2 regions of the Rhodoglobus sp. G.S.4 genome follow, and region 2 is predicted to be linked to the other one. Evidence: predicted binding sites of a transcription regulator. Region 2 holds the regulator's gene; the other holds the start of a gene.
What was found. The regulator HspR, encoded in region 2, represses chaperone genes until heat shock. The targets are predictions, from matches to a motif close to AAGTTGAGTCNNNNNGACTCAACTT.
Positions count from the first base shown of each region.

Region 1: AC061P_RS09750 (Hsp20/alpha crystallin family protein) is a predicted target of HspR. The motif match lies at 2,427-2,451, and genes of this name have one in related genera.

Region 1 is NZ_CM152748.1:1,977,010-1,983,438, reverse strand. It holds gene AC061P_RS09765 (ATP-dependent DNA helicase RecG) at 1-264, shown strand, start outside; gene coaD (pantetheine-phosphate adenylyltransferase) at 346-834, shown strand; gene fgd (glucose-6-phosphate dehydrogenase (coenzyme-F420)) at 853-1,869, shown strand; gene AC061P_RS09750 (Hsp20/alpha crystallin family protein) at 1,969-2,409, opposite strand; gene AC061P_RS09745 (hypothetical protein) at 2,562-2,840, opposite strand; gene AC061P_RS09740 (hypothetical protein) at 2,854-3,147, shown strand; gene AC061P_RS09735 (TIGR03557 family F420-dependent LLM class oxidoreductase) at 3,477-4,490, shown strand; gene cofE (coenzyme F420-0:L-glutamate ligase) at 4,529-5,365, shown strand; gene AC061P_RS09725 (PLD nuclease N-terminal domain-containing protein) at 5,404-5,760, shown strand; gene AC061P_RS09720 (AAA family ATPase) at 5,787-6,429, shown strand, end outside.
Region 2 is NZ_CM152748.1:2,727,864-2,734,292, forward strand. It holds gene hydA (dihydropyrimidinase) at 1-235, opposite strand, end outside; gene AC061P_RS13415 (nitrilase-related carbon-nitrogen hydrolase) at 302-1,150, opposite strand; gene AC061P_RS13420 (YqjF family protein) at 1,392-2,177, opposite strand; gene AC061P_RS13425 (heat shock protein transcriptional repressor HspR) at 2,202-2,636, opposite strand; gene AC061P_RS13430 (DnaJ C-terminal domain-containing protein) at 2,642-3,622, opposite strand; gene AC061P_RS13435 (nucleotide exchange factor GrpE) at 3,640-4,341, opposite strand; gene dnaK (molecular chaperone DnaK) at 4,342-6,207, opposite strand.

The DNA.
Region 1 (6,429 bases), 750 kb from region 2:
TCCACTCTTGATGGTTTCGAGTTGGCGAACAAAGACCTTGAGCTTCGTCGTGAAGGTGATGTGCTCGGCGGTGTGCAATCGGGTGGGCGTTCGAGTTTGAAGCTGTTGCGAGTGGCCAATGACGGGCAACTCATTACGGAAGCGCGGGAGGCTGCGCAGGCGGTCTTGGCTGACGATCCGACTCTGGCCGAGCATCCGGCGCTCGCCGAAGCACTCAAGCGTCGCCTCGATGAGAGTGCAGAAGCCTTCCTCGGCAAGAACTAACTCCCTGTGACCTTGCTGGCGAGTTTCCTCGTACAGCGAACTCCCACGCGGTGAGCAGCACTCAGCCACTATCGTTGAGGCATGAGTCGGATCGCTGTCGTTCCTGGGTCCTTTGACCCTGTCACCCTGGGCCACCTGGATGTGATTGAGCGGGCAGCAAGAACCTTTGACGAGGTGCACGTTGTTGTCGTGCACAACCCGGGCAAGACGGCGCTTCTGCCGATCGCACAGCGGGTTTCGCTCATTGAGCAGGCGGTGGCGGATGCACGGCTTGCCGGCAACATTCGGGTCACGAGTTGGAGCATGGGTTTGCTCGTCGACTACTGCACCGAGGTTGGGGCGAGTGTCATTGTTAAGGGCATCCGTTCTCAAGTGGATGTCGCGTACGAAACCCCGATGGCGATCGTGAACCGCGATCTTGCTGCTGTCGAAACAATTTTCATGCTGCCAAACCCTGAACACGCTTATGTTTCGAGCTCGCTTGTGCGGCAGGTTGCCGCTCTGGGCGGCGATGTTGCGCCGTACGTTCCGCGGTCAGTTTCTGATTTTTTGCAGGCGCCTCGCGAGTAGTACGGGCACAATGGGTCTATGACTCTTACTCTCGGATACAAAGCCTCAGCTGAACAGTTTGCCCCACGTGAGCTCGTAGAGATTGCGGTCGCGGCCGAAGCCCATGGCATGGAGAGTGTTGCGGTAAGCGATCATTTCCAGCCCTGGCGTCATGAGGGTGGTCATGCACCGTTCTCACTGAGCTGGATGGCTGCTGTTGGAGAGCGCACGAGCACGATTCGGATTGGCACGAGCGTGATGACCCCCACTTTCCGTTACAACCCTGCCGTTCTGGCGCAGGCTTTTGCCACGATGGGTTGCCTTTATCCTGGGCGCATCATGTTGGGGGTTGGCACGGGTGAAGCGCTCAACGAGGTCGCTACCGGATTCCGTGGTGCTGGCGCGCAGGACTGGCCCGAGTTCAAGGAGCGGTTTGCGCGCTTGCGCGAATCAGTGCGCCTCATGCGTGCACTCTGGACCGAGGATCGGGTGTCGTTCGAGGGAGAGTACTACTCCACTCACGAAGCCAGCATTTATGACCGCCCCGACCAGCCCATCCCGATTTACATTGCTGCGGGCGGCCCGATGGTTGCCCGCTACGCCGGTCGTGCCGGTGATGGTTTCATTTGCACCTCTGGCAAGGGCATGGAGCTCTACAACGACGCGCTCATTCCTGGCGTCAAGGAGGGTGCGGCTAAGGCTGACCGCAAGTTCGAGGACATCGACCGGATGATCGAAATCAAGCTCTCCTACGACACCGACGCCGAGCTCGCCCTCGAAAATACACGTTTCTGGGCCCCGCTTGCGCTCTCGAAGGAGCAGAAGCACGACATCACTGATCCGATCGAGATGGAGAAGGCTGCTGACGCGCTGCCGATCGAACAAATCGCTTCGCGGTGGATCGTGGGCAACGACCCAGACAAGATTGTTGAAGAGATTCGCCAGTATGTGGATGCCGGACTCAATCACCTCGTGTTCCACGCGCCCGGGGGCGACCAGCGTCGTTTCCTCGAGCTCTTCGAGCGCGACATCGCACCGCGATTGCGGGCGCTGTAGCGACTAGAGCGCGAAGTACTTAACGAACGATGGGCGGATGCGTGAAGCATCCGCCCATCGTTGGTGTGTGGCGTTGGCGCGTCGACAGCGGCGTGCTGACTAGCTTGTAACGGCGACTGTCTCGGACGATCGAGCCTGGTTCGCGGAGTTGGTGCTGACCTCAATCTTGCGAGGTTTTGCCTTCTCCGACACCGGGATGATGACGCTGAGTACGCCGTTGTCGTAGCTGGCGCTGATGTTTTCGCGGTCAATGCCGGCGCCAATGCTGAACTGGCGCAGGTAGGACCCGTAGCGACGCTCCTGCGATAGCCACTTGGCTCCTTCGCGCTCGCCGGCGGTGCGTTCGGCACGAATGGTAAGCAGCTGGCCATCGACGTCAACGTCGACGGAGCCGGGGTCTACGCCCGGAAGGTCGGCGGTGAGAACGTACTCGTCGGCCTGACGGTAAAGATCCACGGGCATGGGCTGGGTGCCGACGCGGGACTGGGCTGCAGCGGTGAGCCGGTCGAGTTCGGCAAAAGGATCAAATGACAGTGTCATGGGAAACCCCTTTCTCAAAGTTGAGTCACGGTGACTCAATAATCAGAAATTAGCACTCTCACCCCGAGAGTGCCAAGTCATTTCGCTCACAGTTCGCTGATAACGAAGCGACCGTCGCCGGAGCGATCCGGCGACGGTCGGGTGCGGCGCAATCATCGGATGATGAACCGCGGATAGTTCTGCTCAGCGCGAGTCCGGGCTAAAGCCAGGCGCTCGCGACGGAGTTGGTGTTCGGCCCGGAATTCAGCGGTTGCGATCAGTCGAGCCCGGTGAGGACGGCGGCTCCACGTGATGAGCGCAACGCCGAGATGCAGAGCAATTCGGTCGATGAGTCCCACGCGGTGCGCCGAAGTTGGGCGCGACTGGGCGTTGTTGCTGGGTTCGGGCGGATGGTTAGGGCGGTCCTTAGGGGCCGCCAGAGTTGTGTTCATGAGGTGATCTTTCGTGACAGAAGCTGATGCGGAAGGCGCGCAAAAGCGCGCCGGTTCGGGTGGCGACCCAACGTCATCCCTCGGCGATCGCGAGTTGCAGAAGAAGGAGAGATCATCGCGATGCGCTGGCGCTCCAGATGAGGTGGGCGCAGACTCGTCAGTCGAACGCAGTCTCGTGATGATCGAGTTGAGTCGTGTGCTCCGTGAGCGCCGCCACCGTCAGAACCGGTTGGCGGAGATCGCTAGCCGGTTAGGCGGAGAGGGTGCCGACGGAGCCGGCGATAGTCGGAATCATTCCGATAGTTGAAATAAACACGCGAGGCTCCTTTCGATTGTTGGCGTTTGCTCAGTGTAGAACTATCGCCAACTGAGAATCAAGACCCAATTTGGCGACGATCTATTGCCGGTGCTGCCAGTGCTGCCGGTGCTGGTCCATCAGGACGGGGTTGCCGTCTGGATCTTCGAGAACAATGCTGGCTGGGCCTTCGGCGGAATTATCCACACCGTTGATAATTGCCGCCGTTCTTCAGCATGAGCCAGCCCGGTGAACGGCCAAGTATCCGGTCAGCGGTTCGGGAATTCGCTGGTTCATCCGTTGTGACACGGCAGAGGCGCAGTCCGCGCGACAATAGACAGATGCCCGCCTCCGTTTCTGCGCCCCACATTGGCTATGCCGCAATGCTTGAGCGGTTTCATCCGCGCGACGTGTTGGCGTTTGCCCAGCACGCCGAATCACGCGGCTTTCGTGGGGTGATGGCCGCAGACCACTATCAGCCGTGGACGCCGCAACAGGGCCAAGCTTCCTTCGTGTGGAACGTGCTGAGCGCGCTTGGCCAAACCACGATAGGTGACTTAGGCACCGGAGTCACAGCGCCCACATTTCGTTGGCATCCCGCGATGGTCGCTCAGGCATCGGCCACTCTTGCCGCAATGAATCCGGGCCGGCACTGGCTGGGCCTTGGCAGTGGTGAGGCCATTAACGAACATGTGGTCGGCCAGTACTGGCCTGAAGCGCCCGAACGCATCAACCGCATGTTTGAAGCCGTCGAAATCATCAAGAAACTGTTCGCCTCGGGGCTGGCAGGCAAAGATGTGCGCCACGATGGTCAGTTCTACCGGCTGGAGTCGACTCGGCTCTGGACAATGCCCGAGACCGCACCCGAGATCTTGGTCGCCACCGCCGGTCCCGTCGCAGCCAAACGCGCAGGGAAAACGGTTGATGGGCTCATCACCGAGGCCGCGCCGCTCGAAAAGATTGACATGCTGCTCAAACGATTCGCTGAGGGTGCACGTGAAGCCGGCCGTGACACTGCACAGCAGAGCCGCGTCTTGAGACTGCATCTCAGTTGGGCGGACACTGACGAGCAGGCGATGAAGAACGCCATCACCGAGTGGCCTAATGGTGGTCTGCGATTCGCAAAGAACGACATCCGGTCACCATTCGAGCTTGAACAACTCGCCCGAATGGTTCGTCCTGAAGACTTTGAAGGCCGGATGCCCGTCAGCGCGGATCCTGACGTGCACCGTGCCTACATCCAGAGCTACCTAGACCTCGGTTTCGACCGCATTTACCTCCACAACGTTGGTCGAAATCAGCGGGAATTTCTTGATGTTTTCGGTCGTGATGTGCTTCCCTCATTGCGCAAATAGTGTCGCGGTCGCCAATGCCGCAGACTAGACACGTGAGAATGAGCGCCTGGGCCGTGCCCGGCATCCCCGAAATTATGTCCGGTGACGACCTCGTGCAGGTGATATCGGCGGCATTGATTGCCGACTCGAACGATTCGCCGGACGGTGGGCTTGAGGATGGCGACATTCTCACGGTCACCTCCAAGATTGTGAGCAAGGCCGAGGGTCGCGCAGTGAAGGCGGCTGATCGTGAGCAGGCAATCACCGACGAAACCGTTCGTGTAGTGGCGTCACGGGAGCACCCCAACGGTGTGACCCGCATCGTCGAGAATCGCCTCGGGCTGGTGATGGCTGCGGCCGGTGTCGATTCGAGCAATACGCCCGACGGCATCGTGTTATTGCTTCCGCTCGATCCCGATGCGACTGCTCGCCAATTGTGCTCGGCGCTTCGCGAACGCTTCGGTGTGCGGATTGGCATCATCATTACGGACACCGTTGGCCGACCGTGGCGGCGAGGTCAAGCCGATATTGCGATTGGTGCTGCGGGCATCCGCGTTCTCGATGACCTTCGCGGCACCGTTGATGCGTCGGGGCGCCCACTTGCCGTCAGCGTTACTGCCGTTGCCGATGAGATCGCTGCAGCGACAGATCTCGTGAAGGGCAAGGCCGGGGGATTGCCTGTTGCTGTGGTGCGCGGCCTTGCGCAGCACGTAGTTGAGATCGAAGTGCCGGGAGCACGTTCGCTGGTGCGCGTTGGCGCGGACGATATGTTTCGGATGGGCACCAAGGAAGCGTGGTTGGCAGGCTTCGACGAAGCTCACACCGATGCCGACGTCGACGGCGATACTGGCTTCACTCGCGGTCAGCACAACCGGACCGACCATAAAGAAGATTAATACTCGACTGTGAGTCTGTTTGCCCCTATCCTGATCCGATGGGGAGTCTGATTTCGCTTGCGTTCTTCGCGTTGCTCATCGCGGTTCTGATCGACATCATTCTGATCGACGAATGGCGCATCAAGCACCTAGGCAAAATTACGTGGATCTTCTTGGTGATCTTCCTGCCCCTGATCGGCAGCATCCTCTGGTTCGTGCTTGGTCGCGAATATGCTCCGGCCACTCAATCCAGCAGTTTCGGCGCTCCCCAACGTCGCGAATCCTTACCCCCGCTAGACACAATCAACACCGAAGCTGAGCTTGCCAAGCTCGATGCGGAGATCGCATTTTTTGAAAATCAAAAGAAAATTCGCGATCTTGAAGAGAAGCTCCGCGAGCGTAAGCAATTGCCGTAGTGCTCTAGCGCTGGCAGACTCAACGAATGGATGATGTGACTTCCACACCGATGCCCGATGACGTGTTCCATGATCACTGTGCTGCCATTGTGCGCAGTGTTTCGACGGTGATCGACGGCAAAGCTGATGCCGTGCGCTTGGCGCTTACGGTACTTCTGGCGGAGGGCCATCTCCTCATTGAGGATGTTCCCGGAGTTGGCAAAACCATGCTGGCCCGGGCCCTGGCCCGCACTGTCGACTGCTCGGTTTCGCGAGTTCAGTTCACGCCAGATTTGCTACCCGCCGATATCACCGGTGTTTCGGTCTACAACCAGAACACGCGTGAGTTCGAATTCAAAAAGGGGCCGGTATTTGCGAATATCGTGATCGGCGACGAGATCAACCGGGCCAGCCCGAAGACGCAGTCTGCGCTCCTCGAATGTATGGCGGAGTCGAGTGTGACCGTTGATGGCCACACTTACGAACTGACGAGCCCATTCATAGTCGTTGCCACGCAGAATCCGATCGAGATGGAAGGAACGTATCCGCTGCCCGAAGCGCAGCGAGACCGTTTCATGGCGCGGATTTCGATGGGGTATCCGGATGCGGAGTCCGAGTTGGCCATGCTGAGGTCGCGCGAGCTCTCGAGCCCACTTGATTCGCTAACGCCCGTTGTGAGCGTCGAGCAGT
Region 2 (6,429 bases):
CCGCAGTGCCGCCGAACGGCAGCTCCATATGAGTGTGGGCATCGATGCCGCCAGGAATGACGTACTTTCCCGTGGCATCAATAACGTGATCGACGGATGCCGCAATGTCGGTTCCAAAAAGCGTGCTGCCCGGTGACAGCACGGCCTTGATTACTTCGCCGTCGATAAGGACGTCTGCTGGGGCTCGGCCCGTTGAGCTGACGACTGTTCCGCCAGAAATGAGAGTGGTGGCCATGATTCGCTCCTCTGCTTGTCTTGTGCCTACTGTTCCCCGGGCGCTAAGACAGCCCGGGGGCTGACGTTATGGCTTCGGGATCGAGGTGTACGACTCCGGACGACGGTCACGGTAGAACTGCCAGTCGTCACGCATCTGGCGAACAAGGTCCATGTCGAGATCGCGAATCATGATCTCCTCGTCAGTGCCCGAACCGCGTTCACCCACGAAGTTGCCGCGCGGGTCGATAACTTGGCTGGTTCCATAGAAGTCGACCGCGAGGTCACCGTATTCGTTGTCTTCGCGACCAACACGGTTCGGCTGCAGCACGAAGTAGCCGTTCGCTACAGCAGCCGCGGGGCCTTCGACCTCCCACAGGCGGTTGGAGAGACCAGGCTTGGTGGCGTTTGGGTTGAACACAATTTCGGCACCGTTGAGGCCGAGCTCGCGCCATCCCTCAGGGAAGTGGCGGTCGTAACAGATGTACAGCCCGATTGGGCCTACGGCAGTGTTGAAAACGGGGTACCCCATGTTGCCTGGACGGAAGTAGAACTTCTCCCAGAACCGGTCGAGGTGAGGAATGTGGTGCTTACGATACGAACCGAGGTTGGTGCCATCGGAATCAACAACGACAGCGGTGTTGTAATACACGCCGGTCATCGCCTCTTCATAGATCGGCAGGATCATGACCATATCTAGCTCTTTAGCCAAGGCCTGAAAACGCTGCACTATGGGGCCATCAGCAGGCTCAGCGTAGGCGTAATACTTCTTGTCTTCAGTTATTCCGAAATACGGGCCGTAAAACAACTCTTGGAAGCAAATTACTTGAGCGCCCTGCTCTTTTGCATCACGAGCGAACTGCTCATGCTTCTGAATCATCGACTCCTTGTCGCCTGTCCAGGTTGTCTGAGTGATTGCTGCGCGGACCGTCGTCATGGTGCCTCCTGCGTTGTTCGGCATCGTTGCCTTGAGCTATTTGCCGAGAAATGATTTACGCACGGGCTACTGCACCCGCACTCTCATTCTGCAGCTTCATCGTTTCAATCGTGTGTTGCATATATGACGTTGTGGTTACTCATCATGTCCCTGTCGGCGCAAAGAGGCAATGCTCATTTGTGCTGATGAGACCACGTTGAACGCCCGTACCACGCATTCCGGATTCAGAAAACCAGAACGACTATGATGAACGCGCCGTGGCCCATACAGTGCGCGCTCGAGGCTTGCGGACACGAATTGGTTGCTGCGGAGACGCAAACACAGTCGACACTTCAGTGGCAAACATCACCGAGTCTGGCGCACGATCCGCAAGCCCCTCGAAGCCAGCAACCGCAAGCAAACCATCGTCGAGATGCACGAGCTCTGCCGGCTGTAACGGCCACCGTTCGTGGTGATTGCGACAGTAGATGGTTGCTCCGCGGTGGGTTTCGTGAAAACCCCAGCGCGCTGTCAAGAACGTCGCAACCGGGTCAGCGGCGAGCGCAACACTCGCCGCCGGATCGTCAATCGGGCGCACGATGATGTGGGATGCGGCATCCGGTTGGCCGTAGCGTTTCGTTGTGTAGGCAACTTTTCCGTCGCGCTGCCCGATCTGCATCGATGCCCACCGGTAGGGCAATCCAAAAGCGGCCTGCGCTGTGAGCACCGGGATGAGATGGGATGCTTCGAGCGAAAGGAAGACCACTCCGCGGCGGCCCTGTTCGTCAATCGAATAGAGCCGAACGTTGACTTCGGGAAAGTCACCGAGCCACGGAATGCGGGGCCCGCCAAAGAACGAACTGCGAGACATCTGAAACGCGATGAGTCCCACCCACGTGCTGCCGTTCATGGTGTCTGGACGGCATCCGGCCGGCATGAAGCGCTCGACGGTGCTGGGATCAACCCGCCAGTGTAAAAATGTGACTTCACTCCAGCGTTGACGCAGAATCGCAGCGCTGCCGAGCGGAGGGGCTTCTGAGGAGATCATCGCTACACGGTCATCGGGATGACATCAGCGCGGAAGTTGATTGTCGCGTCGCGTGAATGGCCGCCACAGCACGACTTGGTCAGTGCGTTCGCCTCTGGTTCCTGCCTTGAGGGAGATCACTTCTCCGGCAGCACCGGCAGCGAACACTCGCCGCCCGGGTTTCGCCAGGAGTTCATCTGCGAGTGCGGCTTCAAGTTCGTGCACTCGGGAGGTGAGCTCACTTACGCGGTTTTCGAGATCGAGGATGCGTTTGATTCCCTCAAGGTTGAGTCCTTCGGCACTGAGGGCGCCGATCTCACGCAACTGCATCACGTCGCGCAGGGAATAACGCCGCGAACGACCGCTGGTTCTCGTTGGTGAGACGAGCCCCAGACGGTCGTACTGTCGCAGCGTTTGCGGATGCATGCCAGCCAGTTCTGCCGCAACAGCGATCGCAAAAGCTGGCGTGGACTCATCCATTGTCATTACCTCCTGGCTTTAGCCATCAGGTCATCCCGCGGGTTTTCTGCGGGCATTGCTTGGGTAAATGCTTCGAGGTGCGCATGTGCCGCTTCCGAGATGTGGCTCGGAACCGCCACTTGCACTTCGGCAAGCAAATCTCCGGTCGCTTTTGTCGTCGTGACACCGCGACCTTTTACTCGCAATACTCGTCCGCTCGGGGTTCCCGCCGCAACCTTCAACTTGACCGGTGTACCGCTCAAAGTGGGAACCTCGATGGTGGCGCCGAGCACCGCTTCCGCGAACGTCACAGGAACAACGACCCGAAGATTGTTGCCTTCACGTTCGAATACCGGATGCTTGCGAACCGTCACAGTGAGAACCAGATCGCCTGACTCCCCACCATTGATGCTCTGCTCGCCTTTGCCTTTGAGGCGGATCTTCTGCCCGTCACTGACCCCCGCAGGAATCTTGACGTTCATCGGACGACCGCCAGCAGGCTGCAATTTAATCGTTTCGCCATTAATGGCCGTAACGAAATCGAGCGTTGTGTTTGCCGCTAGGTCGCGACCCTTTGCTGGGCCGCCACGGAATCCCGCACCGCCACCAGGGCCGCCTTGAGCACCAAACATGCCACCCAAAAGATCTTCGAAGCTGGCACCAGACTGGCCACCGCCGTAGCGTTGACCGCCCGCGCCACCCGCACCGAACATGCCACCAAAGACATCCTCGAAGCCGCCGGACTGGCCACCCGCTTGAAAGCGAGCGCCAGAGCCCATAGCGCGAACCTGATCATATTCTTGGCGCTGTTCAGGATCGGAGAGCACCGAATGTGCTTCGCTGATCTCCTTGAAGCGAGACTCCGCTTTCGGATCTCCCGGATTTGAATCCGGATGAAACTGGCGCGCGAGTTTGCGATAGGTTTTTTTGAGGTCGGCCGCTGAGACATCTTTCGATACCCCGAGCACCTTGTAGAAGTCCTTGTCGAACCAATCTTGGCTAGCCACTACACGCCACCCCCGACCTATTCAGTAGGACCGGAGACAGCAACCCTCGCGGCACGAACAACGCGCTCACCAAGAATGTAGCCCGGCTCAACCACGTCAGCAATCGTGTTTTCGGTTGCCTCCGGGTCGTTCAAGTGAACTACAGCCTCATGGAAAGCGGGGTCAAAAAGTTCACCCTTCTCGCCAATCTTGCGAAGACCGAACCGCTCGAAACTGGAGTGAAGCTTCTGCGAAACCAACGCCAACGGGCTGCCATCGATAATGTCTCCGTGCTTATCTGCACGATCGAGATCGTCCAGGGCAGGAAGCATTGAACGGATGACGTCAGCGATGACCGATTCGCGGTTCGCTGCCCGGTCGCGCTCAACGCGCGTGCGGAAGTTCACCAGCTCAGCCTGTGCGCGCAACATCTGATCGCGCATGTCAGAAACCAGATCGCGGCTAGCGTCATCGAGCAGGCGCTGATCTTCAGCACTCAATTGCGACTCGGCACCTGCTGCCGGCTCGTCGTCTGCTTCAGCGTCAATCGACGCGTCAACGGTCTCGACGGGCTCGTCAGCAGCATCCGCTTCATCAGCGGACTGCCCCCCGGCCGCTGCAGAAGAATCTGCAGCAGCCGAGTCAGCCGCACGAATGTCACCGGTTTCCGGATCAACGCGACGTTTATCGCGAATCACCGGCTCCTGGTTCTCGTCGTGGTCTTTGTTCTTGTCAGACATCTACTTCTTGTCCGCGTCAGCTTCGTCGTCGTCAACCACTTCAGCGTCAACGATGTCCTCGTCAGAGTTCTCGTCAGCGGGAGCCTCTTCGCCTTCTGCAGCCTCAGGGTTTTCTTCCTGGTGCTTGTAGATTGCTTCGCCAAGCTTCTGCTGGCTTTCGGTCAGCTTGTCGAAGGCGGTCTTTACGGCCGCTTCGTCATCGCTTGCCAGTGCCGAGTTGAGCGCATCGACGTCGGCCTGAACCTCAGTCTTGACGTCTTCTGGCAGCTTCTCAGCGTTGTCGGTGATGAGCTTTCCGGTGGAGTACGCGAGCTGCTCAGCGTTGTTGCGAACTTCAGCTGCCTCACGGCGAGCCTTGTCTTCTGCAGCGTGCTCTTCGCCCTCGCGAACCATGCGCTCGATGTCTTCCTTCGAGAGGCTTGAGCCACCCGTGATCGTCATCGACTGCTCCTTGCCAGTGCCCTTGTCCTTGGCGGACACGTGCACGATGCCGTTAGCGTCGATGTCGAACGTGACCTCAACCTGGGGGATGCCACGAGGCGCCGGTGCAATGCCGGTGAGCTCGAACGTTCCGAGGTTCTTGTTGTCGCGAGTGAACTCGCGCTCACCCTGGAAGACCTGAATCGATACGGAAGGCTGGTTGTCATCCGCCGTGGTGAAGGTTTCGCTTCGTTTGGTCGGGATGGCAGTGTTGCGGTCGATGAGCTTGGTCATCATTCCGCCCTTGGTTTCGATACCGAGGCTCAGCGGAGTGACGTCGATGAGCAGAACGTCCTTGCGCTCGCCCTTCAGAACGCCAGCCTGGAGTGCAGCACCGACGGCTACGACCTCGTCAGGGTTGACACCCTTGTTTGGCTCCTTGCCACCGGTGAGCTTCTTGACGAGCTCAACAACGGCGGGCATGCGAGTCGATCCACCAACGAGCACTACGTGCGCTACGTCAGCGAGCTTGACGCCCGCTTCTTTGATGACGTCGTTGAATGGCTTCTGCACGCGCTCGAGGAGGTCTGCGGTCAGTTCTTCGAACTTGGCGCGAGAGAGGGTCTCGTCGAGGTTGGCTGGGCCGTTCTCAGTGAGCGAGAGGTACGGAAGCTGAATGCTTGCCGACATCTGCGAGGAGAGTTCCTTCTTGGCCTGCTCGGCAGCTTCCTTGAGGCGCTGCTTCGCGATCTTGTCGCCAGAAACATCGACACCGGTCGAGTCCTTGAAGCGCTGGATCAGGTAGTCAACGACGCGGGCATCCCAGTCGTCTCCACCGAGGCGGTTGTCGCCAGAAGTGGACTTAACCTGAATGGTCGAGAAGTCGTCGTCCTTGCCCACTTCGAGAAGCGAGACGTCGAACGTTCCGCCACCAAGGTCGAAGACGAGAATGAGTTCGTCTTCTTTACCCTTGTCGAGGCCGTACGCGAGTGCGGCAGCGGTTGGCTCGTTGATGATGCGCAGAACATTGAGGCCAGCGATCTCACCGGCTTCCTTCGTTGCCTGACGCTCAGCGTCGTTGAAGTAGGCGGGAACGGTAATTACGGCGTCAGTGACGTCTTCACCCAGGTACTGCTCGGCGTCGCGCTTGAGCTTGGCAAGCGTTCGCGCGGAGATTTCCTGCGGGGTGTACTTCTTGTCGTCGATCTCCACCTTCCAGTCAGTGCCAATGTGGCGCTTGACGGATGCGATGGTGCGGTCAACGTTAGTGACGGCTTGGCGCTTGGCGGTTTCACCAACGAGGACTTCGCCATCCTTGGTGAATGCGACGACGGATGGCGTAGTGCGCATTCCTTCGGCGTTTGCGATGACGGTGGGTTCTCCACCTTCGAGTACGGCAACCACTGAGTTTGTGGTTCCGAGGTCAATACCTACTGCTCGAGCCATGTGCTCTTACTCCTTTAAGCGTTTGAGTGTGCGAACTTGAGTCGCTTGGTATCAAGTTTCTACCTCCGCGGAGCGAGAGTCAAGCGGGCTAGCTGAAAGTTGAGTGTGTATGACTCAAGTGTGGAGGTCAGTCTTGAGAGATCGGGGCGTTGCGCTGCACACCATCCCGCCCGTTAACGGATAAAGCGCGGTGACTGCGCCAAGAGCTTTCGGCTCTTAGCG